Regions from separate parts of the Bacillus cereus group sp. RP43 genome, predicted to be linked through region 3. Evidence: a T-box and tRNA genes for the amino acid it is inferred to sense, from the RefSeq annotation. Region 3 holds a T-box; the other regions hold tRNA genes.

Region 1 (9,440 bases), 420 kb from region 3:
TTATCTTTTAGTTGGTTAGGGTCAAGTACGACGGATAATTCGGAAGTTGATTTTCCGAAAAACATAACATTGGCAACACCATCAATGCTTTCGAGTTGTGGTACGATTTCTTTCTCGATTTGTTTTTCGTCAGCTTTTGAAAATCCGTTCTGCTTCTGGATGGTAATTTGAGCGAGTGGAATCATAGAAGTATTTAATTGGCTAACTACAGGCTTAGTTACATCTTTAGGTAATTTAATTGTATTAATTGCTTTTTCGACTTCACGTGCCGCGTCTTTCATATTTGCCTTGGATGTATATGCAATGTCGATGCGTGATAATCCCTCGTGTGTGGAAGAAGTGATGCCATCGATATGTTCTAAATTACGAAATTGCTTTTCAAGGGGATCAGTTACGTCCTTGGTCATCGTTTCAGCATCGAGCCCTTGGGATAATGTCGTGACAGTTATTGCAGGGTTATCGATACTTGGTAAAAATTCCATAGGTAATTTGGAGCCGGAATAAACGCCGAGTATGGAAATGAGAAAAACCATGATAATAATAGCGGCTCGGTTTTTTAATGAAAATTTTGTTAACCTATCCATAAGATAATTCCTCCATTAGTTTATTTATAGTTTTGTGGGCACTTTCTTACTATATAACAAAAAATGGATATCTTTCATTAATTAAATGTAAAAAAATTCTAACAATAATCTTAAGTTAATATTCCGAAGGGAAGTTCGTTATTTGTGGAAGTAAAGTTCCTGGTTGGCGAGGAAAAGCATTAATTAAAGTTTGGCTCTAGTATAGTAGCCTCGTTTTTTGTTACTCTACATTTAAATGGTTATTTGTCCTTCTTAAGTAGAACTGTGGTAATTGTAAAATTTAAAAAGGAAAGGAACTTATTGTGAAATACCGCCTGGTTGATGATAGTATGTAGTAAATTGTATACAATCAAAATGAATGTTTTCAGTAGAAAGGATAATGGTTCTTTCTATAGAAGAAAGTAGGGTGGATAACTTTTTGTATTTTTTTATAAAAAACACTTGTTATTTAAAAACCATGATGGTATATTAATAAACGTCGCTGATGCGGAAACGCAGAAAATGACAAAAAAGAAATTAAAAAACATAGTTGACATCGGAAAATGAAGATGTTAATATGATGAAGTCGCTTTCAGAGCGGCGAACAAGTTCTTTGAAAACTGAACGAAACAAACAACGTGAACGTCAATTTTTATTTTTAGATGCTAGACAAACTAACTTTATTGGAGAGTTTGATCCTGGCTCAGGATGAACGCTGGCGGCGTGCCTAATACATGCAAGTCGAGCGAATGGATTAAGAGCTTGCTCTTATGAAGTTAGCGGCGGACGGGTGAGTAACACGTGGGTAACCTGCCCATAAGACTGGGATAACTCCGGGAAACCGGGGCTAATACCGGATAATATTTTGAACTGCATGGTTCGAAATTGAAAGGCGGCTTCGGCTGTCACTTATGGATGGACCCGCGTCGCATTAGCTAGTTGGTGAGGTAACGGCTCACCAAGGCAACGATGCGTAGCCGACCTGAGAGGGTGATCGGCCACACTGGGACTGAGACACGGCCCAGACTCCTACGGGAGGCAGCAGTAGGGAATCTTCCGCAATGGACGAAAGTCTGACGGAGCAACGCCGCGTGAGTGATGAAGGCTTTCGGGTCGTAAAACTCTGTTGTTAGGGAAGAACAAGTGCTAGTTGAATAAGCTGGCACCTTGACGGTACCTAACCAGAAAGCCACGGCTAACTACGTGCCAGCAGCCGCGGTAATACGTAGGTGGCAAGCGTTATCCGGAATTATTGGGCGTAAAGCGCGCGCAGGTGGTTTCTTAAGTCTGATGTGAAAGCCCACGGCTCAACCGTGGAGGGTCATTGGAAACTGGGAGACTTGAGTGCAGAAGAGGAAAGTGGAATTCCATGTGTAGCGGTGAAATGCGTAGAGATATGGAGGAACACCAGTGGCGAAGGCGACTTTCTGGTCTGTAACTGACACTGAGGCGCGAAAGCGTGGGGAGCAAACAGGATTAGATACCCTGGTAGTCCACGCCGTAAACGATGAGTGCTAAGTGTTAGAGGGTTTCCGCCCTTTAGTGCTGAAGTTAACGCATTAAGCACTCCGCCTGGGGAGTACGGCCGCAAGGCTGAAACTCAAAGGAATTGACGGGGGCCCGCACAAGCGGTGGAGCATGTGGTTTAATTCGAAGCAACGCGAAGAACCTTACCAGGTCTTGACATCCTCTGAAAATCCTAGAGATAGGACTTCTCCTTCGGGAGCAGAGTGACAGGTGGTGCATGGTTGTCGTCAGCTCGTGTCGTGAGATGTTGGGTTAAGTCCCGCAACGAGCGCAACCCTTGATCTTAGTTGCCATCATTAAGTTGGGCACTCTAAGGTGACTGCCGGTGACAAACCGGAGGAAGGTGGGGATGACGTCAAATCATCATGCCCCTTATGACCTGGGCTACACACGTGCTACAATGGACGGTACAAAGAGCTGCAAGACCGCGAGGTGGAGCTAATCTCATAAAACCGTTCTCAGTTCGGATTGTAGGCTGCAACTCGCCTACATGAAGCTGGAATCGCTAGTAATCGCGGATCAGCATGCCGCGGTGAATACGTTCCCGGGCCTTGTACACACCGCCCGTCACACCACGAGAGTTTGTAACACCCGAAGTCGGTGGGGTAACCTTTATGGAGCCAGCCGCCTAAGGTGGGACAGATGATTGGGGTGAAGTCGTAACAAGGTAGCCGTATCGGAAGGTGCGGCTGGATCACCTCCTTTCTATGGAGAATTGATGAACGCAGTTCATCAATAAACGTTGACTTGTTTCGTTTCGTTCAGTTTTGAGAGAACTATCTCTCAAGTTTAAATGTATGTTCTTTGAAAACTAGATAACAGTGTAGCTCATATTTTTTTAATTTTAGTTTGGTTAAGTTAGAAAGGGCGCACGGTGGATGCCTTGACACTAGGAGTCGATGAAGGACGGGACTAACGCCGATATGCTTCGGGGAGCTGTAAGTAAGCTTTGATCCGAAGATTTCCGAATGGGGAAACCCACTATACGTAATGGTATGGTATCCTTACCTGAATACATAGGGTATGGAAGACAGACCCAGGGAACTGAAACATCTAAGTACCTGGAGGAAGAGAAAGCAAATGCGATTTCCTGAGTAGCGGCGAGCGAAACGGAATCTAGCCCAAACCAAGAGGCTTGCCTCTTGGGGTTGTAGGACATTCTATACGGAGTTACAAAGGAACGAGGTAGACGAAGCGACCTGGAAAGGTCCGTCACAGAGGGTAACAACCCCGTAGTCGAAACTTCGTTCTCTCTTGAATGTATCCTGAGTACGGCGGAACACGTGAAATTCCGTCGGAATCTGGGAGGACCATCTCCCAAGGCTAAATACTCCCTAGTGATCGATAGTGAACCAGTACCGTGAGGGAAAGGTGAAAAGCACCCCGGAAGGGGAGTGAAAGAGATCCTGAAACCGTGTGCCTACAAATAGTCAGAGCCCGTTAATGGGTGATGGCGTGCCTTTTGTAGAATGAACCGGCGAGTTACGATCCCGTGCAAGGTTAAGCTGAAGAGGCGGAGCCGCAGCGAAAGCGAGTCTGAATAGGGCGTTTAGTACGTGGTCGTAGACCCGAAACCAGGTGATCTACCCATGTCCAGGGTGAAGTTCAGGTAACACTGAATGGAGGCCCGAACCCACGCACGTTGAAAAGTGCGGGGATGAGGTGTGGGTAGCGGAGAAATTCCAATCGAACCTGGAGATAGCTGGTTCTCCCCGAAATAGCTTTAGGGCTAGCCTTAAGTGTAAGAGTCTTGGAGGTAGAGCACTGATTGAACTAGGGGTCCTCATCGGATTACCGAATTCAGTCAAACTCCGAATGCCAATGACTTATCCTTAGGAGTCAGACTGCGAGTGATAAGATCCGTAGTCAAGAGGGAAACAGCCCAGATCGCCAGCTAAGGTCCCAAAGTGTGTATTAAGTGGAAAAGGATGTGGAGTTGCTTAGACAACTAGGATGTTGGCTCAGAAGCAGCCACCATTTAAAGAGTGCGTAATAGCTCACTAGTCGAGTGACTCTGCGCCGAAAATGTACCGGGGCTAAATACACCACCGAAGCTGCGAATTGATACCAATGGTATCAGTGGTAGGGGAGCGTTCTAAGTGCAGTGAAGTCAGACCGGAAGGACTGGTGGAGCGCTTAGAAGTGAGAATGCCGGTATGAGTAGCGAAAGACGGGTGAGAATCCCGTCCACCGAATGCCTAAGGTTTCCTGAGGAAGGCTCGTCCGCTCAGGGTTAGTCAGGACCTAAGCCGAGGCCGACAGGCGTAGGCGATGGACAACAGGTTGATATTCCTGTACCACCTCTTTATCGTTTGAGCAATGGAGGGACGCAGAAGGATAGAAGAAGCGTGCGATTGGTTGTGCACGTCCAAGCAGTTAGGCTGATAAGTAGGCAAATCCGCTTATCGTGAAGGCTGAGCTGTGATGGGGAAGCTCCTTATGGAGCGAAGTCTTTGATTCCCCGCTGCCAAGAAAAGCTTCTAGCGAGATAAAAGGTGCCTGTACCGCAAACCGACACAGGTAGGCGAGGAGAGAATCCTAAGGTGTGCGAGAGAACTCTGGTTAAGGAACTCGGCAAAATGACCCCGTAACTTCGGGAGAAGGGGTGCTTTCTTAACGGAAAGCCGCAGTGAATAGGCCCAAGCGACTGTTTAGCAAAAACACAGGTCTCTGCGAAGCCGTAAGGCGAAGTATAGGGGCTGACACCTGCCCGGTGCTGGAAGGTTAAGGAGAGGGGTTAGCGTAAGCGAAGCTCTGAACTGAAGCCCCAGTAAACGGCGGCCGTAACTATAACGGTCCTAAGGTAGCGAAATTCCTTGTCGGGTAAGTTCCGACCCGCACGAAAGGTGTAACGATTTGGGCACTGTCTCAACCAGAGACTCGGTGAAATTATAGTACCTGTGAAGATGCAGGTTACCCGCGACAGGACGGAAAGACCCCGTGGAGCTTTACTGTAGCCTGATATTGAATTTTGGTACAGTTTGTACAGGATAGGCGGGAGCCATTGAAACCGGAGCGCTAGCTTCGGTGGAGGCGCTGGTGGGATACCGCCCTGACTGTATTGAAATTCTAACCTACGGGTCTTATCGACCCGGGAGACAGTGTCAGGTGGGCAGTTTGACTGGGGCGGTCGCCTCCTAAAGTGTAACGGAGGCGCCCAAAGGTTCCCTCAGAATGGTTGGAAATCATTCGTAGAGTGCAAAGGCATAAGGGAGCTTGACTGCGAGACCTACAAGTCGAGCAGGGACGAAAGTCGGGCTTAGTGATCCGGTGGTTCCGCATGGAAGGGCCATCGCTCAACGGATAAAAGCTACCCCGGGGATAACAGGCTTATCTCCCCCAAGAGTCCACATCGACGGGGAGGTTTGGCACCTCGATGTCGGCTCATCGCATCCTGGGGCTGTAGTCGGTCCCAAGGGTTGGGCTGTTCGCCCATTAAAGCGGTACGCGAGCTGGGTTCAGAACGTCGTGAGACAGTTCGGTCCCTATCCGTCGTGGGCGTAGGAAATTTGAGAGGAGCTGTCCTTAGTACGAGAGGACCGGGATGGACGCACCGCTGGTGTACCAGTTGTTCTGCCAAGGGCATAGCTGGGTAGCTATGTGCGGAAGGGATAAGTGCTGAAAGCATCTAAGCATGAAGCCCCCCTCAAGATGAGATTTCCCATAGCGTAAGCTAGTAAGATCCCTGAAAGATGATCAGGTTGATAGGTTCGAGGTGGAAGCATGGTGACATGTGGAGCTGACGAATACTAATAGATCGAGGACTTAACCATATAATATGAAGCAATGTTATCTAGTTTTGAAAGAATATAAAAAACTTGTTGACCTTTAAAAGTTAATAAGTTATAATGATTCTTGTCTTAAATGAATATAGTCTGGTAATGATGGCAGAGAGGTCACACCCGTTCCCATACCGAACACGGAAGTTAAGCTCTCTAGCGCCGATGGTAGTTGGGACCTTGTCCCTGTGAGAGTAGGACGTTGCCAGGCAAAATGGAGGATTAGCTCAGCTGGGAGAGCACCTGCCTTACAAGCAGGGGGTCGGCGGTTCGATCCCGTCATCCTCCACCATTTATGTCGGAGGGGTAGCGAAGTGGCTAAACGCGGCGGACTGTAAATCCGCTCCTTCGGGTTCGGCAGTTCGAATCTGCCCCCCTCCACCATTTCTTAATTATTGGGCTATAGCCAAGCGGTAAGGCAACGGACTTTGACTCCGTCATGCGCTGGTTCGAATCCAGCTAGCCCAGCCATTAAGAGCCATTAGCTCAGTTGGTAGAGCATCTGACTTTTAATCAGAGGGTCGAAGGTTCGAATCCTTCATGGCTCACCATTTTAACAAAATATGCGGGTGTGGCGGAATTGGCAGACGCACTAGACTTAGGATCTAGCGCCTTTGGCGTGGGGGTTCGACTCCCTTCACCCGCACTTTTAATAAAATAACTCATACATGTTTTGCGGAAGTAGTTCAGTGGTAGAATACAACCTTGCCAAGGTTGGGGTCGCGGGTTCGAATCCCGTCTTCCGCTCCAATTTTCAATATGACATGCCGGGGTGGCGGAACAGGCAGACGCACAGGACTTAAAATCCTGCGGTGGGTGACCACCGTGCGGGTTCGACCCCCGCCCTCGGCACCATATGCGCCCGTAGCTCAATTGGATAGAGCGTTTGACTACGGATCAAGAGGTTAGGGGTTCGACTCCTCTCGGGCGCGCTTTTATTAACGGGAAGTGGCTCAGCTTGGTAGAGCACCTGGTTTGGGACCAGGGGGTCGCAGGTTCAAATCCTGTCTTCCCGATTTTCCCAAAAACATGGGGCCTTAGCTCAGCTGGGAGAGCGCCTGCCTTGCACGCAGGAGGTCAGCGGTTCGATCCCGCTAGGCTCCACTTTATTTTTTATATGTCGGAGGTATACCCAAGTTCGGCTGAAGGGATCGGTCTTGAAAACCGACAGGCGGCGAGAGTCGCGCGGGGGTTCGAATCCCTCTACCTCCTCCATTTTTTTAAAAAGTGGCTTAGTTACATATAAAAATGAATAAGATATTAATTTTTCCTTCATGGAGGTATACCCAAGTTCGGCTGAAGGGATCGGTCTTGAAAACCGACAGGCGGCGAGAGTCGCGCGGGGGTTCGAATCCCTCTACCTCCTCCATTTATTTTTAAAACATAATATCGTCGCGGGGTGGAGCAGTACGGTAGCTCGTCGGGCTCATAACCCGAAGGTCGCAGGTTCAAATCCTGTCCCCGCAACCAATGGTCCCGTGGTGTAGTGGTTAACATGCCTGCCTGTCACGCAGGAGATCGCCGGTTCGACCCCGGTCGGGACCGCCATTTTATGTTGGCTCGGTAGCTCAGTCGGTAGAGCAGAGGACTGAAAATCCTCGTGTCGGCGGTTCGATTCCGTCCCGAGCCACCATTTTTTTATGCCGGCTTAGCTCAATTGGTAGAGCAACTGACTTGTAATCAGTAGGTTGGGGGTTCAAGTCCTCTAGCCGGCATCATTTAGGGGCATAGTTTAAAGGTAGAACTGAGGTCTCCAAAACCTCCAGTGTGGGTTCGATTCCTACTGCCCCTGTAAAGTATATGGGCCTATAGCTCAGCTGGTTAGAGCGCACGCCTGATAAGCGTGAGGTCGATGGTTCGAGTCCATTTAGGCCCACCATATATTCCGCAGTAGCTCAGTGGTAGAGCTATCGGCTGTTAACCGATCGGTCGTAGGTTCGAGTCCTACCTGCGGAGCCATGGCCCGTTGGTCAAGTGGTTAAGACACCGCCCTTTCACGGCGGTAACACGGGTTCGAATCCCGTACGGGTCATAAAAAAAAGAGTCAGCATATTGCTGACTCTTTTTTATTATGTATAAGCCTCTTTTTATCACCTTATTTTCCTGAAATAAATAAAGGGATTTAGGAAAAGCTATGGTATGTATTAAAAGGAGGAGATGAAAAATGACACAAGTTAGAGAACTTATGAGTACTCATATCGTACATTGTACACCGTTAGATAATGTATATGAGGCGGCTGTAAAAATGAAGGAAGAATCGGTTGGATTGATTCCTGTTATTGAAAATAAACAAGTTGTTGGGCTTGTTACTGATCGAGACTTAGTTGTTCGTGGGATTGCTGAAAAACATCCTGGATCTAATCAAATTACAAATGTAATGACAACAAACATTGTTTCAGTTTCTCCAGATGATTCTATTGAAAAAGCTACAGAGTTAATGGCACAATATCAAATTAGACGATTACCGGTAGTTGAGAGCGGTCAACTTGTTGGGATGCTAGCACTAGGTGATTTAGCTATAAGAAAATCAGCAGATGATCAAGCAGGGTTTGCTTTAAGTGAAATCTCGGAGCATACGGAATAAATTATGTATAAAGATCAGATACATTATTCTAGTATATATGGATTAAACTAATATATTAGCGTGATGTATCTGAGACATTATATAATAAGTATAGAGTCAATATTTTTGACAGTTTTTTAAAATTTGTCATTCCTAATTTTTAATAAGAGAAAAAATGATATACTGAGAGATATAAGTATTATGATAGATTTTGAATATAACAATATTTATCATTAATGATGTAATAATGAATTAATGAATTATTATTTCCTACATAGATAAAAAGGGAAGGGGAATTATATGAGGGCTGTACAGGGCGATCCAAATTGGAATTTGGTTACAGATACATATATAGAACCAAATAATTTCGCTGAGTTATTTTCTTTGCTTGTACCTTGTCATCCAAAAGGTGAAGGGAAAGAGCGAACTATATTAGTATGGAAAGAAAAAGAATTTTATAAAGAAGAGAATTTAGCGGCATTTATCGTATATGGCATGAATAAAGTAAAGAATTTACCGCAGTTTCATAAAGATGAAATTCCAACTCTAGTACGTATTCTTCGTTTATGTCAAGAGATTGGTTGGTATGAAGAGGCAAATGCTTTTATGATAGCCCAAGGACTAGATGAATTTGTCCAAACTTCATTGGAGTATGAAACATGGGATCTGTTGACGAAAGCAGTTGCTTTAAACTATTTAATTATTAAATATCGTATTGGTGAATTAACAGCTGAGGATGTAGAAATTTGGGATCGAGTTAAATTTAATGAGAAATGTATAACAAATTGTAAACATCTATTATCTCATAAAGAAGTATTGGAATTTACATTCTTTTATATGTGTAAGCGAGCGAAGCTACTGTCAAAAGAGCAATTAAATAGTGATATGATGAGTCTAGCAATGTATTGTAATACTTTTGTGTATGATTTATATACACATGACTTATTACGAAAGTATCGTAAGTGTACAGACTTCCTATCATATTATGGACCTAGTCAGGCAGTTTTA
Region 2 (9,440 bases), 620 kb from region 3:
CTTTAGTGCTGAAGTTAACGCATTAAGCACTCCGCCTGGGGAGTACGGCCGCAAGGCTGAAACTCAAAGGAATTGACGGGGGCCCGCACAAGCGGTGGAGCATGTGGTTTAATTCGAAGCAACGCGAAGAACCTTACCAGGTCTTGACATCCTCTGAAAATCCTAGAGATAGGACTTCTCCTTCGGGAGCAGAGTGACAGGTGGTGCATGGTTGTCGTCAGCTCGTGTCGTGAGATGTTGGGTTAAGTCCCGCAACGAGCGCAACCCTTGATCTTAGTTGCCATCATTAAGTTGGGCACTCTAAGGTGACTGCCGGTGACAAACCGGAGGAAGGTGGGGATGACGTCAAATCATCATGCCCCTTATGACCTGGGCTACACACGTGCTACAATGGACGGTACAAAGAGCTGCAAGACCGCGAGGTGGAGCTAATCTCATAAAACCGTTCTCAGTTCGGATTGTAGGCTGCAACTCGCCTACATGAAGCTGGAATCGCTAGTAATCGCGGATCAGCATGCCGCGGTGAATACGTTCCCGGGCCTTGTACACACCGCCCGTCACACCACGAGAGTTTGTAACACCCGAAGTCGGTGGGGTAACCTTTATGGAGCCAGCCGCCTAAGGTGGGACAGATGATTGGGGTGAAGTCGTAACAAGGTAGCCGTATCGGAAGGTGCGGCTGGATCACCTCCTTTCTATGGAGAATTGATGAACGCAGTTCATCAATAAACGTTGACTTGTTTCGTTTCGTTCAGTTTTGAGAGAACTATCTCTCAAGTTTAAATGTATGTTCTTTGAAAACTAGATAACAGTGTAGCTCATATTTTTTTAATTTTAGTTTGGTTAAGTTAGAAAGGGCGCACGGTGGATGCCTTGACACTAGGAGTCGATGAAGGACGGGACTAACGCCGATATGCTTCGGGGAGCTGTAAGTAAGCTTTGATCCGAAGATTTCCGAATGGGGAAACCCACTATACGTAATGGTATGGTATCCTTACCTGAATACATAGGGTATGGAAGACAGACCCAGGGAACTGAAACATCTAAGTACCTGGAGGAAGAGAAAGCAAATGCGATTTCCTGAGTAGCGGCGAGCGAAACGGAATCTAGCCCAAACCAAGAGGCTTGCCTCTTGGGGTTGTAGGACATTCTATACGGAGTTACAAAGGAACGAGGTAGACGAAGCGACCTGGAAAGGTCCGTCACAGAGGGTAACAACCCCGTAGTCGAAACTTCGTTCTCTCTTGAATGTATCCTGAGTACGGCGGAACACGTGAAATTCCGTCGGAATCTGGGAGGACCATCTCCCAAGGCTAAATACTACCTAGTGATCGATAGTGAACCAGTACCGTGAGGGAAAGGTGAAAAGCACCCCGGAAGGGGAGTGAAAGAGATCCTGAAACCGTGTGCCTACAAATAGTCAGAGCCCGTTAATGGGTGATGGCGTGCCTTTTGTAGAATGAACCGGCGAGTTACGATCCCGTGCAAGGTTAAGCTGAAGAGGCGGAGCCGCAGCGAAAGCGAGTCTGAATAGGGCGTTTAGTACGTGGTCGTAGACCCGAAACCAGGTGATCTACCCATGTCCAGGGTGAAGTTCAGGTAACACTGAATGGAGGCCCGAACCCACGCACGTTGAAAAGTGCGGGGATGAGGTGTGGGTAGCGGAGAAATTCCAATCGAACCTGGAGATAGCTGGTTCTCCCCGAAATAGCTTTAGGGCTAGCCTTAAGTGTAAGAGTCTTGGAGGTAGAGCACTGATTGAACTAGGGGTCCTCATCGGATTACCGAATTCAGTCAAACTCCGAATGCCAATGACTTATCCTTAGGAGTCAGACTGCGAGTGATAAGATCCGTAGTCAAGAGGGAAACAGCCCAGATCGCCAGCTAAGGTCCCAAAGTGTGTATTAAGTGGAAAAGGATGTGGAGTTGCTTAGACAACTAGGATGTTGGCTCAGAAGCAGCCACCATTTAAAGAGTGCGTAATAGCTCACTAGTCGAGTGACTCTGCGCCGAAAATGTACCGGGGCTAAATACACCACCGAAGCTGCGAATTGATACCAATGGTATCAGTGGTAGGGGAGCGTTCTAAGTGCAGTGAAGTCAGACCGGAAGGACTGGTGGAGCGCTTAGAAGTGAGAATGCCGGTATGAGTAGCGAAAGACGGGTGAGAATCCCGTCCACCGAATGCCTAAGGTTTCCTGAGGAAGGCTCGTCCGCTCAGGGTTAGTCAGGACCTAAGCCGAGGCCGACAGGCGTAGGCGATGGACAACAGGTTGATATTCCTGTACCACCTCTTTATCGTTTGAGCAATGGAGGGACGCAGAAGGATAGAAGAAGCGTGCGATTGGTTGTGCACGTCCAAGCAGTTAGGCTGATAAGTAGGCAAATCCGCTTATCGTGAAGGCTGAGCTGTGATGGGGAAGCTCCTTATGGAGCGAAGTCTTTGATTCCCCGCTGCCAAGAAAAGCTTCTAGCGAGATAAAAGGTGCCTGTACCGCAAACCGACACAGGTAGGCGAGGAGAGAATCCTAAGGTGTGCGAGAGAACTCTGGTTAAGGAACTCGGCAAAATGACCCCGTAACTTCGGGAGAAGGGGTGCTTTCTTAACGGAAAGCCGCAGTGAATAGGCCCAAGCGACTGTTTAGCAAAAACACAGGTCTCTGCGAAGCCGTAAGGCGAAGTATAGGGGCTGACACCTGCCCGGTGCTGGAAGGTTAAGGAGAGGGGTTAGCGTAAGCGAAGCTCTGAACTGAAGCCCCAGTAAACGGCGGCCGTAACTATAACGGTCCTAAGGTAGCGAAATTCCTTGTCGGGTAAGTTCCGACCCGCACGAAAGGTGTAACGATTTGGGCACTGTCTCAACCAGAGACTCGGTGAAATTATAGTACCTGTGAAGATGCAGGTTACCCGCGACAGGACGGAAAGACCCCGTGGAGCTTTACTGTAGCCTGATATTGAATTTTGGTACAGTTTGTACAGGATAGGCGGGAGCCATTGAAACCGGAGCGCTAGCTTCGGTGGAGGCGCTGGTGGGATACCGCCCTGACTGTATTGAAATTCTAACCTACGGGTCTTATCGACCCGGGAGACAGTGTCAGGTGGGCAGTTTGACTGGGGCGGTCGCCTCCTAAAGTGTAACGGAGGCGCCCAAAGGTTCCCTCAGAATGGTTGGAAATCATTCGTAGAGTGCAAAGGCATAAGGGAGCTTGACTGCGAGACCTACAAGTCGAGCAGGGACGAAAGTCGGGCTTAGTGATCCGGTGGTTCCGCATGGAAGGGCCATCGCTCAACGGATAAAAGCTACCCCGGGGATAACAGGCTTATCTCCCCCAAGAGTCCACATCGACGGGGAGGTTTGGCACCTCGATGTCGGCTCATCGCATCCTGGGGCTGTAGTCGGTCCCAAGGGTTGGGCTGTTCGCCCATTAAAGCGGTACGCGAGCTGGGTTCAGAACGTCGTGAGACAGTTCGGTCCCTATCCGTCGTGGGCGTAGGAAATTTGAGAGGAGCTGTCCTTAGTACGAGAGGACCGGGATGGACGCACCGCTGGTGTACCAGTTGTTCTGCCAAGGGCATAGCTGGGTAGCTATGTGCGGAAGGGATAAGTGCTGAAAGCATCTAAGCATGAAGCCCCCCTCAAGATGAGATTTCCCATAGCGTAAGCTAGTAAGATCCCTGAAAGATGATCAGGTTGATAGGTTCGAGGTGGAAGCGTGGCGACATGTGGAGCTGACGAATACTAATAGATCGAGGACTTAACCATATAATATGAAGCAACGTTATCTAGTTTTGAGAGAATATAAAAAACTTATTGACTTTCAGTTTGAATAAGTTATAATAATTATTGTCTCAAAAGAATAATGTCTGGTAATGATGGCAGAGAGGTCACACCCGTTCCCATACCGAACACGGAAGTTAAGCTCTCTAGCGCCGATGGTAGTTGGGACCTTGTCCCTGTGAGAGTAGGACGTTGCCAGGCAATATTATTCCGCAGTAGCTCAGCGGTAGAGCTATCGGCTGTTAACCGATCGGTCGTAGGTTCGATTCCTACCTGCGGAGCCATTGGAGAGCTGTCCGAGTTGGCCGAAGGAGCACGATTGGAAATCGTGTATACGTCACAAGCGTATCAAGGGTTCGAATCCCTTGCTCTCCGCCATAAGGAATTTATAATATTTGGCCCGTTGGTCAAGTGGTTAAGACACCGCCCTTTCACGGCGGTAACACGGGTTCGAATCCCGTACGGGTCACCACTTTTGGAGGATTAGCTCAGCTGGGAGAGCACCTGCCTTACAAGCAGGGGGTCGGCGGTTCGATCCCGTCATCCTCCACCATATAAATTATATGAATAATATTGTCGCGGGGTGGAGCAGTACGGTAGCTCGTCGGGCTCATAACCCGAAGGTCGCAGGTTCAAATCCTGTCCCCGCAACCAAATGGTCCCGTGGTGTAGTGGTTAACATGCCTGCCTGTCACGCAGGAGATCGCCGGTTCGACCCCGGTCGGGACCGCCATTTTAATAAGGCTCGGTAGCTCAGTCGGTAGAGCAGAGGACTGAAAATCCTCGTGTCGGCGGTTCGATTCCGTCCCGAGCCACCATTTTAATAAAATATGCCGGCTTAGCTCAATTGGTAGAGCAACTGACTTGTAATCAGTAGGTTGGGGGTTCAAGTCCTCTAGCCGGCACCATGTAAGTTTCGGAGGGGTAGCGAAGTGGCTAAACGCGGCGGACTGTAAATCCGCTCCTTCGGGTTCGGCAGTTCGAATCTGCCCCCCTCCACCATTTTACATAGGGGCATAGTTTAAAGGTAGAACTGAGGTCTCCAAAACCTCCAGTGTGGGTTCAATTCCTACTGCCCCTGCCAAATATATAAACACAACATGGCGGTTGTGGCGAAGTGGTTAACGCACCGGATTGTGGCTCCGGCATTCGTGGGTTCGATTCCCATCAGTCGCCCCATTTTATTTTTTAAAATTATAAATAAATTAATGGATACTTACATATAATTAAGTAAAACTTCGGTGGGCTATAGCCAAGCGGTAAGGCAACGGACTTTGACTCCGTCATGCGCTGGTTCGAATCCAGCTAGCCCAGCCATTTTTGCGGAAGTAGTTCAGTGGTAGAATACAACCTTGCCAAGGTTGGGGTCGCGGGTTCGAATCCCGTCTTCCGCTCCATTTTAACTTCATATGGCGGCATAGCCAAGTGGTAAGGCAGAGGTCTGCAAAACCTTTACCACCGGTTCAAATCCGGTTGCCGCCTTTATTTTATGCCGATGTGGCGGAATTGGCAGACGCGCACGACTCAAAATCGTGTTCCTTCGGGAGTGTCGGTTCGACCCCGACCATCGGTATCGGTGACTTAAAAAAGACTCTAACAGAAATGTTAGAGTCTTTTTTGTTAAATTATTCTATATGATTCTAAAATTCGTAATAAACTTAGGAATTCATGTATAATATAACTTGTCGAAAGAACAAAATGATAGTGATTTATATTATGTCTGTAATATGAATCAAAAATGAACTTTTTATATTTCTTTTAAAAATGTGTTGAATACACATTATATTTCATATTAATATTTTTATGTAGATTTAAAATGGGAAAGAGAGTGGAAAGTATGGGCCGTAAATGGAATAATATTAAAGACAAAAAAGCATCAAAAGATGCAAATACAAGCCGTATATACGCGAAATTTGGACGTGAAATTTATGTGGCAGCAAAACAAGGCGAGCCAGATCCAGAATCAAACCAAACACTAAGAGTCGTATTAGAGCGTGCGAAAACATACAACGTACCAAGAACAATTATTGACCGTGCAATTGAAAAGGCAAAAGGCGGTTCAGAAGAAAATTATGACGAGCTTCGTTATGAAGGTTTTGGACCAAATGGATCTATGGTAATTGTAGATACACTGACAAATAACGTAAACCGTACTGCAGCAGATGTACGAGCTGCATTTAGCAAAAACAGTGGTAACATGGGTGTAAATGGTTCTGTGGCTTACATGTTTGATGCGACAGCTGTTATCGGTCTTGAAGGTAAAACGTCAGATGAGGTTCTTGAAATCTTAATGGAAGCAGATGTAGATGCACGTGACATTCTAGAAGAAGAAGATTCTGTTATCGTTTATGCTGAACCTGATCAGTTCCATTCAGTACAATCTGCACTTAAAGATGCTGGTGTTGAAGAATTTACAGTTGCAGAATTAACAATGCTTGCACAAAGTGATGTAGAACTTCCTGAAGATGCTCAAGAACAATTTGAAAAAATGGTTGATGCATTAGAAGATTTAGAAGATGTACAACAGGTTTACCACAACGTAGACCTAGGAGAATAATAAAAGACAGGAGACCCTTTCGTTTAACGGATAGGGTCTTTTTTTATGGAGTTAATTAAGGTGGTAAAGTATTAAAGGTATTTTGTAGCTGTTAGGGAAGATGGTTATAGGTTTGCATTTTAAATAATCGTATTTCTAGGAGGTATTTCTGTGGAGCATAAAACACCAAAGCATATTGTTGCCGTAGCAGGTTATTTAACAAATGAAAAGAATGAGGTGCTTTTAACGAAAGTGCACTGGCGAGCTGATACGTGGGAAATGCCAGGAGGACAGAGAAGAAGGAGAAGCACTCGATCAAGCTGTTTGTAGAGAAATAATGGAGGAAACAGGATTAACGGTGAAACCAATCGGAGTCACAGGGATTTATTATAACGCTTCTATGCATATTGTAGCTGTTGTTTTTAAAGTAGCATATGTTAGTGGTGAAATAAAAATTCAACCTGAAGAAATAAAAGAAGCCAAATTTGTTGCTTTAAACGAAGAGAACATCGATGAGTATATAACGCGTCCACATATGAAATCCAGGACACTTGATGCGATGAAAGCAACGCATTTCATTCCATACGAAACATGGGAAGTTCAGCCATATAACCTTATAGGAAGGTTGTAAAGTTTAGGTTAGTAATTTGAGGACAGCTCAAATTACTAACCTTTTCTTTATGTATACTGTTTCAAAAAAAGGTCACAATAATAAAGTGTAGGCTAATAATTAGTGGTAGTCTTGCTGCCCGCAAATAGTGAGATAATGCGAAAGCTAGTCTTGATTTCAAGAACGTTTGTTCTGTATAATAGTGATATATCATATATAATTAGATTGCTAGATGTTTAAAAGTATAAATATATAAGCTGATATAATAAAAGAATAAAGTGAAATTAAGGAGAGTCCTACTTCCTATAAATAGTGTGATAAATAAATGTATATTCAATATTTCATATGAATAGTAGATAAAAAAGGACTGTGATACAATACATTTTTACACCTTACAATGTTGTAAGGTAGGTGTAAGAGAAATCGATGGGATATTCTTTTACAACAAGGTATTCTTAAATTAAGAGTTATATGCTGTGTAGAAAAGAGGTGTTCGAGATGAAAGAACGAGTATTATCTAGAGTGAATTATCATCAAAAAGTTGCATTAAATCCATTAACTAAATTTCTTTATAAAGCCATTATATTATTATTATTGTTAAGTTTTGCATTATTATTCGTTGGAAATGTAATGATTGAGCGGAGTGATATTAGTAAATTACATGTACCCGCTAAGTTAGAGGTGCCAGAATCATTAACACACGCATTTATTGCGACGGAAGATAAAAGGTTTTATCATCATAACGGTTTAGACTATATAGCAATTATCAGGGCTTCTATTGAAAATATAAAAGCTGGTGGTGTTGTGCAAGGAGGAAGCACGATTACACAGCAGCTATCTAAAAATGCTTTTTTATCTAATGAACGTACATTTTCTCGTAAGTGGAAAGAAATTTTTTATACGAAAAAGATTGAACGTACATTCACAAAGGATGAGATTTTAAAATTATATGTGAGTAATATTTACTACGGAGAAGGAGCATGGGGAATTGAAAAAGCAGCAAACCTTTACTTCGGTAAAAAGGTGGATCAATTAACACTGGCAGAGAGTGCAATGATGGCTGCTGTAGTAAAAGCACCGGCTTATTACTCACCCGCACAAAATTATGATAAAGCAGTTGAGAGACGGAATGTAGTTTTAAGGCTAATGGAGAAAGAAGGCTATATAAATCATGATGAATATGTGCAAGCAGTTAGTGAGAAATTAGTAATTCGTCATGATATAAAAACAGAGCAATCCATGTTAAAAAATGCCCGTGAAAAAGCAGTAAGTTAAAAGAAGTTCCTACATAGGGGCTTCTTTTTTTTGAATAATTTGTGACAAAAGACGACACAATATTGTCACAAATGTTGTATTTTTGTAATTTATGTGAGCGTGTTCATTGCGTGACCTATGTAAGTATTGATATTATGTGTATTGTGTACAATGATGTATACAGAATATGAAATTAAAGAGGAATGTATATGAAATCATCAAACAAACTCATGGCTCTTGGTATAGTTTTTTCTATTGCAGTATTGATTGTAATCGGGACGATTGTGTATAGCATCATAAATGACAAGAAAGATAAAGGGAATGAGATGTTTGCTTATTCTACGCAACAATCTTTAGGTAAAGATGATGCTCCAGTTAAGGTAGTTGAATTTGGAGACTTTAAATGTCCAGCTTGTCGTACTTGGGATGTAACAGTATTGCCACGATTAAAAGAAGAGTATATTGATAAAGGTAAAGTGCAGTTATATTTTATTAACTTCCCGTTTATCGGAAAAGACTCTGATTTAGGTGCAGCTGCTGGTGAAGCAATTTATAAACAAGATCAAGATTCATTCTGGATTTTCTATGATGAGATTTATCAAAATCAAAAGAAAGATACGGAAGAATGGATTACAGAAGAATTACTTCTTAATATTGTGAAAGAAAAACTTCCAAAAATTAATGTAGAACAATTTAAAAAAGATTTACACAGTAAAGAAATGAAAGATAAAGTACGTAAAGATTCAGATCGTGCTCAAAAATTAAAAGTTCAAGGTGCTCCTTCAGTATATATAAATGGGAATCTTGCAAACCCTGATTTCGATAGTATGAAGAAGGCGATTGATAAAGAATTGAAAAAGTGATGAGTTATCTCATCACTTTTTCGACTTTTTTCGATAAAATTCTTGCTTCGATTTTTTTTACATGCTATACTACTTTACATAAGTTATTTTAATATCTTATATTTATTTCATATTTGCGGGTGTAGTTTAGTGGTAAAACAAGAGCCTTCCAAGCTCTGGTCGAGAGTTCGATTCTCTTCACCCGCTCCAAATTTTATTTAATGTTTTTCTAATAAATTGTGATCAACGCAGTGTTTCGTTTCTAAGATAAACGAGGCATTGCGTTTTTTAATGTTTGAAAATCATAATTGTATGCGAAAATAGAAGTATAAAATATTATTCCAAAAGTGAATTACTAACCAATATAGTCGTTACATAAGGGATGGATTCATCGGAGGAGGCGATTAAGAATGGATTTTG
Region 3 (9,440 bases):
TTATTTACGTACTATTCTATAAGGGATGAAGACGGATGGCGATCGGTAGAGGAAGAGAGTTTCGATACAGTTTATTTTTGCTTGTATGAGCCGAATCAGCAAAGTGGATTTCGGAATGAAAGGGTCATATTACAATATTTAAAACGAATCGTAAGGATGTGTGAAAACAATAAAGTAAAGTTAAATCTAATTTCTTCTATTGAAATAGGAAGCACTGAAGAATCCGAAAACAAACGTCTATTTTCGAAAGTGGAAGAAGGGTTGAAAAAAGGAGAATTACAATATAGCGCATATCGAGTTCCTACATTATATGGGCCGTGGCAACCGTCGTTTATGATGTATCATCAGCTCATTTTATCAGAACTCGATGAAAAAGAGTGCCGTTGTATAAATGGAGAAAAAGGAAGCGATTTACTTTACATTGAAGATGTATGTGAGTATTTATGGAAAAATGGAATGAATGTAAAGCGCCTCGGTGTATATGACTTACTTAGCGGAAAAGAAGCGTTATGGGAAAAAGGTATGACCTTACTGCATGCAGATGATAAAGTAAATAAAAAAAATATGGAAGTAAGAGATGAAGCTGTAGAGGTTATTTCTATTCAAAAAAATACACCAGTAGAATTCGGTTTAAATAAACAATTGGCACATATGAAAAAATATAAAAAGTTATACGAAGGGTAGCGCGCGTGTTACACTATTGTATGGATAATTGATTGAAAAGCTTTAATAGAGAGGACGAGATTACATGAACGAAAAAAGTATGCAATTTTTACAAATCGCAATGAAGCATTTACCAGAAGCTAAGGCAATTTTAGATTCTAATGGAATTGCACTTGATATGGAGAAAGCGCAGCCGGTGTTAGAGCTATTGATGAAAGTAATGGGCGAAGCGTATGAGCTTGGGAAAGCAGATAAAGAATAAAAAAACCCTTCTTTTTAGAGGGAAGAGAGGCTCGAGCCGTGGATAGAAGCGGTTGGGGCTTTTTTTAGTCTCGAGCGGAGTAAAACCAGAGGGATGATGAGGTTAAAGGGGAAGATTATGAGGAGAACGCCCTAGTTTTGAAGGGAAAGCAGATAAAGAATAAAAAACCCTTCTTTTTTAGAGGGAAGAGAGGCTCGAGCTGTGGATAGAAGTGGTTGGAGCCTTTTTTTGTTTCGAGTGGAGTAAGGGTATGGAATAATTTGTATTTTGGGAGGCGGGAATTTTTCTGTTTCTTTTAATGAAAAATAAAGTTAGTAATACGCTGTCTTTATTCTTTAGCTGAAATATATTCTAGACAAAAATACATTTATGTTTTAAAATTAGTACCAAGTCATAATAATTGATATAAAACGGAGGGCTGCGATGTGAACGTGGGCATTTTAGGGATCGGAAGATATGTGCCAGAAAAAGTAGTCACAAATCACGATTTAGAGAAAATCGTAGATACATCTGATGAATGGATTCGTACGAGAACGGGAATTGCAGAAAGACGCATTGCCGATGATACAATAGATACTTCATATATGGCGGTAGAGGCTTCTAAAAAAGCACTTGAAGATGCAGGGATTAGCGGAGAGGATATCGATCTTATTTTAGTGGCAACGGTAACGCCAGATCGCGCATTCCCAGCAGTAGCTTGTGTAATCCAAGAAGCAATTGGCGCAAAACACGCAGCCGCAATGGATTTAAGTGCAGCGTGTGCTGGCTTTATGTACGGAATGATTACAGCGCAGCAATTTATTCAAACGGGAACTTATAAAAATGTATTAGTAGTTGGTAGTGACAAACTATCTAAAATTGTAGACTGGAACGATCGAAATACAGCAGTACTATTTGGGGACGGAGCAGGTGCTATCGTAATGGGAGCTGTTACGGAAGGAAAAGGTGTACTTTCCTTTGAATTAGGAGCGGACGGAAGTGGCGGTAAGCATCTTTATCAAGACGAGTATGTTATGATGAACGGCAGAGAAGTCTTTAAATTTGCTGTTCGCCAACTTGGTGATTCCTGTCTTCGCGTGTTAGAAAAAGCGGGACTTACGAAAGAGGATGTGGACTTCTTAGTACCACATCAAGCGAATATTCGTATTATGGAATCTGCAAGAGAAAGATTAAATTTACCGAAAGAAAAAATGAGTATGACAATTGAAAAGTTCGGTAATACATCGGCTTCTTCAATTCCAATTGCAATGGTAGAGGAATTGCAAAATGGACGTATTCAAGATGGTGATTTAATTATACTAGTCGGTTTTGGCGGCGGGTTAACATGGGGAGCAGTAGCTCTTCGTTGGGGTAAATAAGGACTGAGAGAAAAAAAGGAGTGTATTTTGTATGGAAAAAAAGAGGGTCGTAATTACAGGGCTAGGAGCTGTTACACCGATCGGAACAGATGTTGAAACAGCTTGGGAAAACATTAAAAACGGTGTATCCGGAATCGGACGACTTACAAGAATAGATTCAGAACAAATTCCTGCAAAAGTAGCAGCAGAAATTAACGACTTTGAAGTCGAAAAATATATAGATAAAAAAGAAGCGCGCCGTATGGACCGCTTTACGCAATATGCAGTAGCAGCAGCGAAAATGGCAGTTGCAGATGCGAAGCTTGAAATTACAGAAGAAAATGCACCACGCATTGGTGTATGGGTTGGTTCTGGTATTGGTGGTATGGAAACATACGAAGAACAATTTAAGATTTTTACTGAAAAAGGTCCGCGCCGCGTGAGCCCATTCTTCGTACCAATGATGATTCCAGATATGGCAGCAGGTCAAGTGTCAATCGCTACAGGAGCGAAAGGGATTAATACTTGCTCTGTAACAGCTTGTGCATCTGGAGCAAACTCAATTGGTGATGCATTTAAAGTAATCCAGCGCGGTGATGCTGATGCGATGATAACAGGCGGAGCAGAAGCGCCGTTAACAAGCATGGCATTCGCTGGGTTTAGTTCAGCGAAAGCATTAACATTCAATGAAGATCCAGCAACGGCTTGCCGCCCATTTGATAAAAACCGTAGTGGTTTCGTAATGGGTGAAGGATCAGGAATTATTATTCTTGAAGAATTAGAGCATGCATTAGCACGTGGTGCTCACATTTATGCGGAAATTGCTGGTTATGGTGCAACTGGTGATGCGTTCCATATTACAATGCCTGCTCCTGGCGGTGAAGGCGGAGTTCGTGCGATGCGTCAAGCTTTAGCTGATGCAGGTCTAGAGCCAGAAGATATTGATTACATTAATGCACATGGTACAAGTACAGATGCAAATGAAAAATACGAAACGATGGCAATTAAAGAAACTTTCGGTGAGCATGCATATAAAGTAGCCATTAGCTCAACGAAATCTATGACAGGTCACTTATTAGGCGCAGCTGGTGCTGTAGAAGCGATCTTCTCTATTAAATCAATTACGGACGGAGTAATTCCTCCAACAATTAACTATGAAACACCAGATCCAGAATGTGATTTAGATTACGTACCAAATACAGCGAGACATCAAGAAGTGCGAGCTGTATTAAGTAATTCATTAGGATTCGGTGGTCATAACGCAGTATTAGTATTTAAAGCATATAAGTAATATGTACAATAAGGTGTCTTTTCGTAAAGTACTACGAAAAAACACCTTATTTATTTTTTATCACCTTTACGTTCCTTTCTTTTTTTGCATATACATAAGAAAAGGAGGGATGAAGGTGGGGGTTGTTGAAACGGCAGAATGGTTACATCTGTATTATGGACGCCCTGAAAAGCTTTGTGAGAAATTTACAAAGTATATTCCATTGCCAAAAGAGAGGCTATATCGTTTTTTAATCTCTAAAGGTATGTATCGCCCAGTAATGCGGGGGGAGCAGGAAATTAAAGAGTTAGAGAAGAAAGAAATTTGGAAAGAACTTAGTATGGAGTATGAAAAATTGAAAGTTTGGCTAAAAGGTCCAGATGTCCCTATCTTTATTTTATTATCAGATTCATATAATCGAACTGTACAAGAGGAATATAACGGGAAGGCTGGTTTATCTATGCGTCACGTTATTTTCTTATTCGTATGTGGACGTAATTCAGTAGAGGAACTAAAAGCTTTATTAACGCATGAATACCACCATATATGTAGATTACATCAAATTGAGACGAAAGAAACAGAGTATACATTACTTGATACGATGATTATGGAAGGGTTAGCTGAGCAAGCCGTGTATGAAAGGTATACAGAAAAAAGATGTGCACCGTGGACTACTTACATTTCAAAAGAAGATGCTGTTTATTATTGGAGAAATTCAATACAAGAACGAATAGATGTAAAGAGAGGTACGAGGGAGCATGATGTTTTATTAAATGGTCTACACTCGTATCCGAAAATGCTTGGCTATGCACTTGGGTTCCATATTGTGAAAGACTGTGTAGCATTTGAAGGAGAAGATACACTTTCTTTATTATCTATAGAGGCGAAAGAAATATTGAATAAAGCAAATACATTTCATATTTCATAAAAAAACAGGAGAGCTATCTCTTGTTTTTTTTATATTATAGAAGAAAAAATAATAATTAGAATATATTTCCTAAAGTGGAATAAAGTTAAGCGAAAATGAACATAATGATTGGTACAAACAGTAGTGAAGTGAGGGGTAGTGAATGTTATATCTACATGATGTATGGGTAAATTGGTTTGAAGGTGAAGAGAATGGGTATAACGTTTGTCATTTTTACGAGTGGCGGAAAGATGATACGATTGAGCTATTAGATCAAGTGCCATTATTAAAAGTAGATTCCACATTATATCATTACATCGAGAACGAATTATTAGAGCTTCCGCAAAAATTATTGGAAGACGTACATCATAAGGCTTATATTCGTAAAAATCACGAACGTTTGCAACAAGAATATTGTTTTGTAGTTACAGATGGAAAAGGAATTATTGCGATTGATTCAATTGGCTATAATGTGCCAATTAGAAAAAGTAGGCTTATACCTCGTCAAGAACAGATGGTATATGAGATGGTAGAAAATGTGCAAGCAGAAAAGTATGAGTTCCAAGTGGAAGAGATTGAAAAAGAACATCATATTTTATCACCATCGCCTTTCATTATGAATGGCCTAACTCGTAAAGAAAGACAGCTAAAACAATTATTATTTATGGCGTTAGATCAATTACATACAACGAAAAATCCAGCTGAAATTCGCTATTGGTTTACAGAGTGGGATCCATCAGCGTATGGAATGGTCCAACATATGGAGTTTGAAGATGTTTGGGCTAAACTTTATGATGAAGCGAAAACTGGATGGTCTGAGAAGCACGAGCAATTATGTGAGCGCCTTGTAAAAGGACAGCCGTTTTTTGAAAAGTTATGGGAAATGGAAAATGAGCAGAAGGTAAATTAAAAAAACCGCCGATTGGCGGTTTTTTTTATGGAGGCGGCAAGAATGTTCGGTGGCTTCGCGCCTTCCTGTGAGGCAAAAAACGCCTCTGCGTCAGGAGCTCCATCCCCCTCACATTCTGAACGAGCCGCCTCCGCTTTTTATATAGAAATCCAGCTCCGACAGCAAGCTCTTCGTGTCTAAGAACCTTCCGCATAAGAAGGCAAAAAGCGCCTTTTATGCGAAAGAACCTTAGCCAGTCAGAGCTGAACGAGCTGCCTCCGCTTTTTGTAGTAATCCAGCTCCGGCTCCTAGCCCTTCGCGTCTAAGAACCTTCCACACGAGAAGGTAAAAAGCACCTTCTGTGGGGAAGAACCTTATCCGTCAGGGCTAAGCAGTCGCCTCCGCTTTTTAAGTTACCTACGTTTTCTACTTAATCCCATTGCGTTTTCTACTTTGCGTAGTTGTTTGAATGCGACGCGGTTTGCTTTTTCGGCACCTTTGTCTAGAATTTCGTCTAGTTCTGGCGAGCTGATTAGTTCGTTATATTTGTCTTGGATTGGGCGAATTGCTTCTACGACTACTTGTGCTAGGTCGCCTTTGAAGTCGCCGTATCCTTTTCCTTCGTACATTGCTTCTAGTTCTTCAACTGTTTTTCCAGAGAATGAAGAGTAGATTGTTAATAGGTTAGAGATTCCAGGTTTGTTTTCTTTATCAAATTTCACGATACCCTCTGAATCAGTTACAGCACTTTTAATTTTCTTTTCAATTGTTTTTGGTTCATCAAGCATACTGATCATTGATTTTGGATTCGGATCAGATTTACTCATTTTTTTCGTAGGTTCTGTTAATGACATAACGCGAGCTCCTACTTTTGGAATACGAATTTCAGGCATTGTGAAGATTTCGCGGTAACGCTTGTTGAAACGCTCTGCTAGGTCGCGTGTTAATTCGATATGTTGTTTTTGGTCGTCACCAACTGGTACGATTTCAGTGTTGTAAAGTAAAATATCAGCAGCCATTAATGGTGGGTATGTAAGCAATCCAGCTGGAACTGAATCTCTACCAGATGATTTGTCTTTATATTGTGTCATACGTTCTAATTCTCCAACGTATGCAACAGATTGCATAATCCATCCTAATTGAGCGTGTGCTGGTACTTCTGATTGTACAAATAAAGTAGCTTTTTCAGGATCGATGCCGCATGCAACGTATAGCGCAGCAAGGCTGCGGATGTTTTTGCGAAGCCCTACAGGGTCTTGAGGTACTGTAATCGCATGTTGGTTTACAATACAGAAATAACAGTCGTGTTCGTTTTGAAGCTCTGTAAATTGCTTCATAGCTCCCAAATAGTTTCCAAGTGTAATTGTTCCACTTGGCTGAATACCAGAAAAGATAACTGACATAAGTAATTCCTCCTAAAATTGAATGTGCGATGGGGAAGAGAAGGCATACAAAAAAGCCCATTCATCCCAAATTACATAGGGACGAATGGACCGCGGTACCACCCTAATTATTTCACAGCTGTGAAATCTCTCAAGATCCATAATAACGTCTGGATATAACGCCAAAGCCTACTACTTTCGGTTCGGTTTGGTGCTCAAAAGCCCATTCCATATTGTACAATTACTTGTTCACACCAGCCACAAGCTCTCTGAAATTGCCCCAATATGTACTCTTCTTTATCATCGCATACATATAAATTTATTTATTGTTAACTGAGTCCTTTTAATATGAAAGAACTAAAGTTTTATAACAAAATGTTTTGCTGATTATTATATCATATGGAATAGTGTTTGCAAACTACATCAAAATAGTAAAGCTAATGAGGATCGAGAACAACCCAAGTACGATACCGGTAATACAAATCGGATACGTCCATTTGAATGAATATGTTTTATAAATACGTTCTTTCTTATCGATAGGTTCCTCTGCTTCTTCAATTAAAGAGTCAATTTTTTTATTCGTACCAAATACTCTTTGGAATGCGTAAATTGTTACGTTAAAAAATCCGTTTTGAAATATGAATAAAAAACCACCTATAAGAATAAAAACCAATGCAATATAGAATGAGATGTTGACAAAATTCAACAAAAACTGAGATGAAACGAGGAATGCGCCAACACTAGAAGCGATTATCGCTACAAAAAATAGTATACAAGTATGAAAAAAAACTTTATTCAAAATATTCCCCTCCGTCAAAATATTACTAGAATTATTATACTATAAAAGTTATAATAAGTAATATAAATAATTTTTTGAAAATTATACGCAATTATGGTTCTAATTTCAAGATGATGGTAGCAATGTTAACGTATCCCTTTACAAAAAAATAAAAATATAAACAATTCATTAAAAATTTTAACAAAAAAACAAAAAACTATATTCACAATCGTCAAATTATATGTATAATGAAAATTGTAGAAACTTGGAGATTATTCTTTCAATTCTACTTTTTTACAAGTGAGGGTACAGGAAGTGCAATTAGGGGAGGCAATACAACATGAAGAAAAAGATACCGCTATTGCTTGCATCGACGTTGACAGTAAGTGTGCTAGGAGCCTGTAGTTATCAAAAAGATGATAATAAGGCAAGCGCGAAAGGATCCAGTACTTCCAATAAGCAAGTATTGAATCTAACAGAAACTGCTGAGATACCAACAATGGATACGACGTTATCAACGGATGCAGCATCTTCTAACATTATGAATAACACAATGGAAGGATTGTATCGTCTGGGGAAAGACGATAAACTTGTTCCGGGAGTCGCTAAATCTTATGAGAAATCAGAAGATGGTAAAAAGTATGTATTTAAATTACGTGAAGATGCGAAATGGTCGAATGGTGAACCTGTAACAGCTAAAGACTTCGTTTATTCTTGGAGAAGAGCTATAGATTCAAATACGGGTGCCAAGTTTGCTTACATACTATTTGATGTTAAAAATGCGGAGAAAATTAACAAAAAAGAGTTACCAGTTGAAGAACTTGGTGTAAAGGCCATTGATGATCACACATTTGAAGTGGAATTAGACAACCCTGTTCCTTATTTTGTAAGTTTAACAGTCTATCCAACATTTTATCCTTTGAATGAGAAGTTTGTAAAAGAACAAGGAGATAAATTCGGATTAGAATCCAATACGACACTTTACAATGGACCATTCGTATTAAATGAATGGAAGCATGAACAAAGTTTCAAATTGACGAAGAACCCGACGTATTGGGAAAATAAAGAAGTAAAACTTGAGGAAATAAACTTCAATATTGTTAAGGATCGTTCAACGGCTATAAATTTATATGAAACAAAAGCGATTGATCGTGTAGTATTAACATCAGAGTTTGTAGATAAATACAAATCAGATGCTGATTTTAAAACAATTAAGAGACCATCTACACAATTCATTCGTTTAAATGAAAAAAATAAATTTTTAGCAAATAAAAATATCCGAAAAGCAATTGCGATGTCCTTTGAACGTGAAAATATCGGGAAAGTTATCTTAAACGATGGTTCAGAAGGAATGTATGGTTTTGTTCCGAAGGGTTTGGCAAAAGGACCTAACGGAAAAGACTTCCGTGAAGAGAACGGAAAGCTTATAAAAGAGGATGTTAAAGAAGCTCAAAAATATTGGGAAGCTGGTAAAAAAGAACTTGGTGTAGACAAAGTAGAGTTAGAGTTATTAAACTTTGATACTGATGATGCCAAAAAAATCGGAGAGTATTTAAAGGGACAATTCGAAAAGAACTTACCAGGTTTAACAGTTTCAACAAAAATGCAGCCATTTGCACAAAAATTAAAACTTGAAGCAAGTGGAGATTATGCGATGTCATATGCGGGATGGAGTCCAGATTATATGGATCCAATGTCATTCCTTGAAATGTATACAACAGGCAATTCACAAAATAAAGTGAATTACGCAAATCCAGCTTATGATGCACTAATTAAGAAAGCCAAAACAGAAGTAGATGTACAAGCTCGTTGGGATGCTCTATTAAAAGCAGAACAACAACTGCTTGAAGATGCAGCGATTGCTCCAGTATATCAACCTGGAAAGGCATATTTACAACGTAGTTCAATTACAGGCCTATTAGAACATAAATACGGCGGAGAATTTAGCTATA

The links. A T-box is a leader RNA that pairs with one kind of tRNA and senses whether it is charged. The one in region 3 lies ahead of trpS (tryptophan--tRNA ligase), so its partner is inferred to be a tRNA-Trp.
Region 1: it has a tRNA-Trp gene. The T-box ahead of trpS (tryptophan--tRNA ligase) is inferred to sense a tRNA for this amino acid. The anticodon was not compared.
Region 2: it has a tRNA-Trp gene. The T-box ahead of trpS (tryptophan--tRNA ligase) is inferred to sense a tRNA for this amino acid. The anticodon was not compared.

What each region holds. Positions count from the first base shown of each region.
Region 1 is NZ_JARVHQ010000001.1:4,434,337-4,443,776, reverse strand. Features, by position in the region: gene QCI75_RS23220 (efflux RND transporter permease subunit) at 1-584, opposite strand, end outside; rRNA gene QCI75_RS23215 (16S ribosomal RNA) at 1,244-2,795, shown strand; rRNA gene QCI75_RS23210 (23S ribosomal RNA) at 2,942-5,863, shown strand; rRNA gene rrf (5S ribosomal RNA) at 5,965-6,080, shown strand; tRNA gene QCI75_RS23200 (tRNA-Val) at 6,086-6,161, shown strand; tRNA gene QCI75_RS23195 (tRNA-Tyr) at 6,170-6,253, shown strand; tRNA gene QCI75_RS23190 (tRNA-Gln) at 6,266-6,340, shown strand; tRNA gene QCI75_RS23185 (tRNA-Lys) at 6,345-6,420, shown strand; tRNA gene QCI75_RS23180 (tRNA-Leu) at 6,435-6,515, shown strand; tRNA gene QCI75_RS23175 (tRNA-Gly) at 6,545-6,619, shown strand; tRNA gene QCI75_RS23170 (tRNA-Leu) at 6,636-6,724, shown strand; tRNA gene QCI75_RS23165 (tRNA-Arg) at 6,728-6,801, shown strand; tRNA gene QCI75_RS23160 (tRNA-Pro) at 6,812-6,885, shown strand; tRNA gene QCI75_RS23155 (tRNA-Ala) at 6,901-6,973, shown strand; tRNA gene QCI75_RS23150 (tRNA-Ser) at 6,992-7,084, shown strand; tRNA gene QCI75_RS23145 (tRNA-Ser) at 7,146-7,238, shown strand; tRNA gene QCI75_RS23140 (tRNA-Met) at 7,263-7,339, shown strand; tRNA gene QCI75_RS23135 (tRNA-Asp) at 7,342-7,417, shown strand; tRNA gene QCI75_RS23130 (tRNA-Phe) at 7,427-7,502, shown strand; tRNA gene QCI75_RS23125 (tRNA-Thr) at 7,512-7,584, shown strand; tRNA gene QCI75_RS23120 (tRNA-Trp) at 7,591-7,661, shown strand; tRNA gene QCI75_RS23115 (tRNA-Ile) at 7,672-7,748, shown strand; tRNA gene QCI75_RS23110 (tRNA-Asn) at 7,754-7,828, shown strand; tRNA gene QCI75_RS23105 (tRNA-Glu) at 7,830-7,901, shown strand; gene QCI75_RS23100 (CBS domain-containing protein) at 8,034-8,453, shown strand; gene QCI75_RS23095 (DUF3965 domain-containing protein) at 8,733-9,440, shown strand, end outside.
Region 2 is NZ_JARVHQ010000001.1:4,631,464-4,640,903, reverse strand. Features, by position in the region: rRNA gene QCI75_RS24155 (16S ribosomal RNA) at 1-695, shown strand, start outside; rRNA gene QCI75_RS24150 (23S ribosomal RNA) at 842-3,763, shown strand; rRNA gene rrf (5S ribosomal RNA) at 3,864-3,979, shown strand; tRNA gene QCI75_RS24140 (tRNA-Asn) at 3,988-4,062, shown strand; tRNA gene QCI75_RS24135 (tRNA-Ser) at 4,065-4,156, shown strand; tRNA gene QCI75_RS24130 (tRNA-Glu) at 4,176-4,250, shown strand; tRNA gene QCI75_RS24125 (tRNA-Val) at 4,256-4,331, shown strand; tRNA gene QCI75_RS24120 (tRNA-Met) at 4,356-4,432, shown strand; tRNA gene QCI75_RS24115 (tRNA-Asp) at 4,436-4,511, shown strand; tRNA gene QCI75_RS24110 (tRNA-Phe) at 4,521-4,596, shown strand; tRNA gene QCI75_RS24105 (tRNA-Thr) at 4,611-4,686, shown strand; tRNA gene QCI75_RS24100 (tRNA-Tyr) at 4,697-4,780, shown strand; tRNA gene QCI75_RS24095 (tRNA-Trp) at 4,789-4,862, shown strand; tRNA gene QCI75_RS24090 (tRNA-His) at 4,882-4,957, shown strand; tRNA gene QCI75_RS24085 (tRNA-Gln) at 5,021-5,095, shown strand; tRNA gene QCI75_RS24080 (tRNA-Gly) at 5,101-5,175, shown strand; tRNA gene QCI75_RS24075 (tRNA-Cys) at 5,190-5,260, shown strand; tRNA gene QCI75_RS24070 (tRNA-Leu) at 5,270-5,351, shown strand; gene QCI75_RS24065 (YebC/PmpR family DNA-binding transcriptional regulator) at 5,616-6,335, shown strand; partial or broken gene QCI75_RS24060 (NUDIX hydrolase) at 6,486-6,945, shown strand; gene QCI75_RS24055 (transglycosylase domain-containing protein) at 7,423-8,199, shown strand; gene QCI75_RS24050 (DsbA family protein) at 8,388-9,041, shown strand; tRNA gene QCI75_RS24045 (tRNA-Gly) at 9,157-9,230, shown strand; gene queG (tRNA epoxyqueuosine(34) reductase QueG) at 9,431-9,440, shown strand, end outside.
Region 3 is NZ_JARVHQ010000001.1:4,014,619-4,024,058, reverse strand. Features, by position in the region: gene QCI75_RS21000 (NAD-dependent epimerase/dehydratase family protein) at 1-684, shown strand, start outside; gene QCI75_RS20995 (ComZ family protein) at 749-925, shown strand; gene fabH (beta-ketoacyl-ACP synthase III) at 1,351-2,283, shown strand; gene fabF (beta-ketoacyl-ACP synthase II) at 2,315-3,553, shown strand; gene QCI75_RS20980 (DUF2268 domain-containing putative Zn-dependent protease) at 3,669-4,460, shown strand; gene QCI75_RS20975 (YjbA family protein) at 4,603-5,349, shown strand; gene trpS (tryptophan--tRNA ligase) at 5,742-6,731, opposite strand; T-box leader at 6,806-7,023, opposite strand; gene QCI75_RS20965 (DUF3899 domain-containing protein) at 7,129-7,509, opposite strand; gene QCI75_RS20960 (peptide ABC transporter substrate-binding protein) at 7,829-9,440, shown strand, end outside.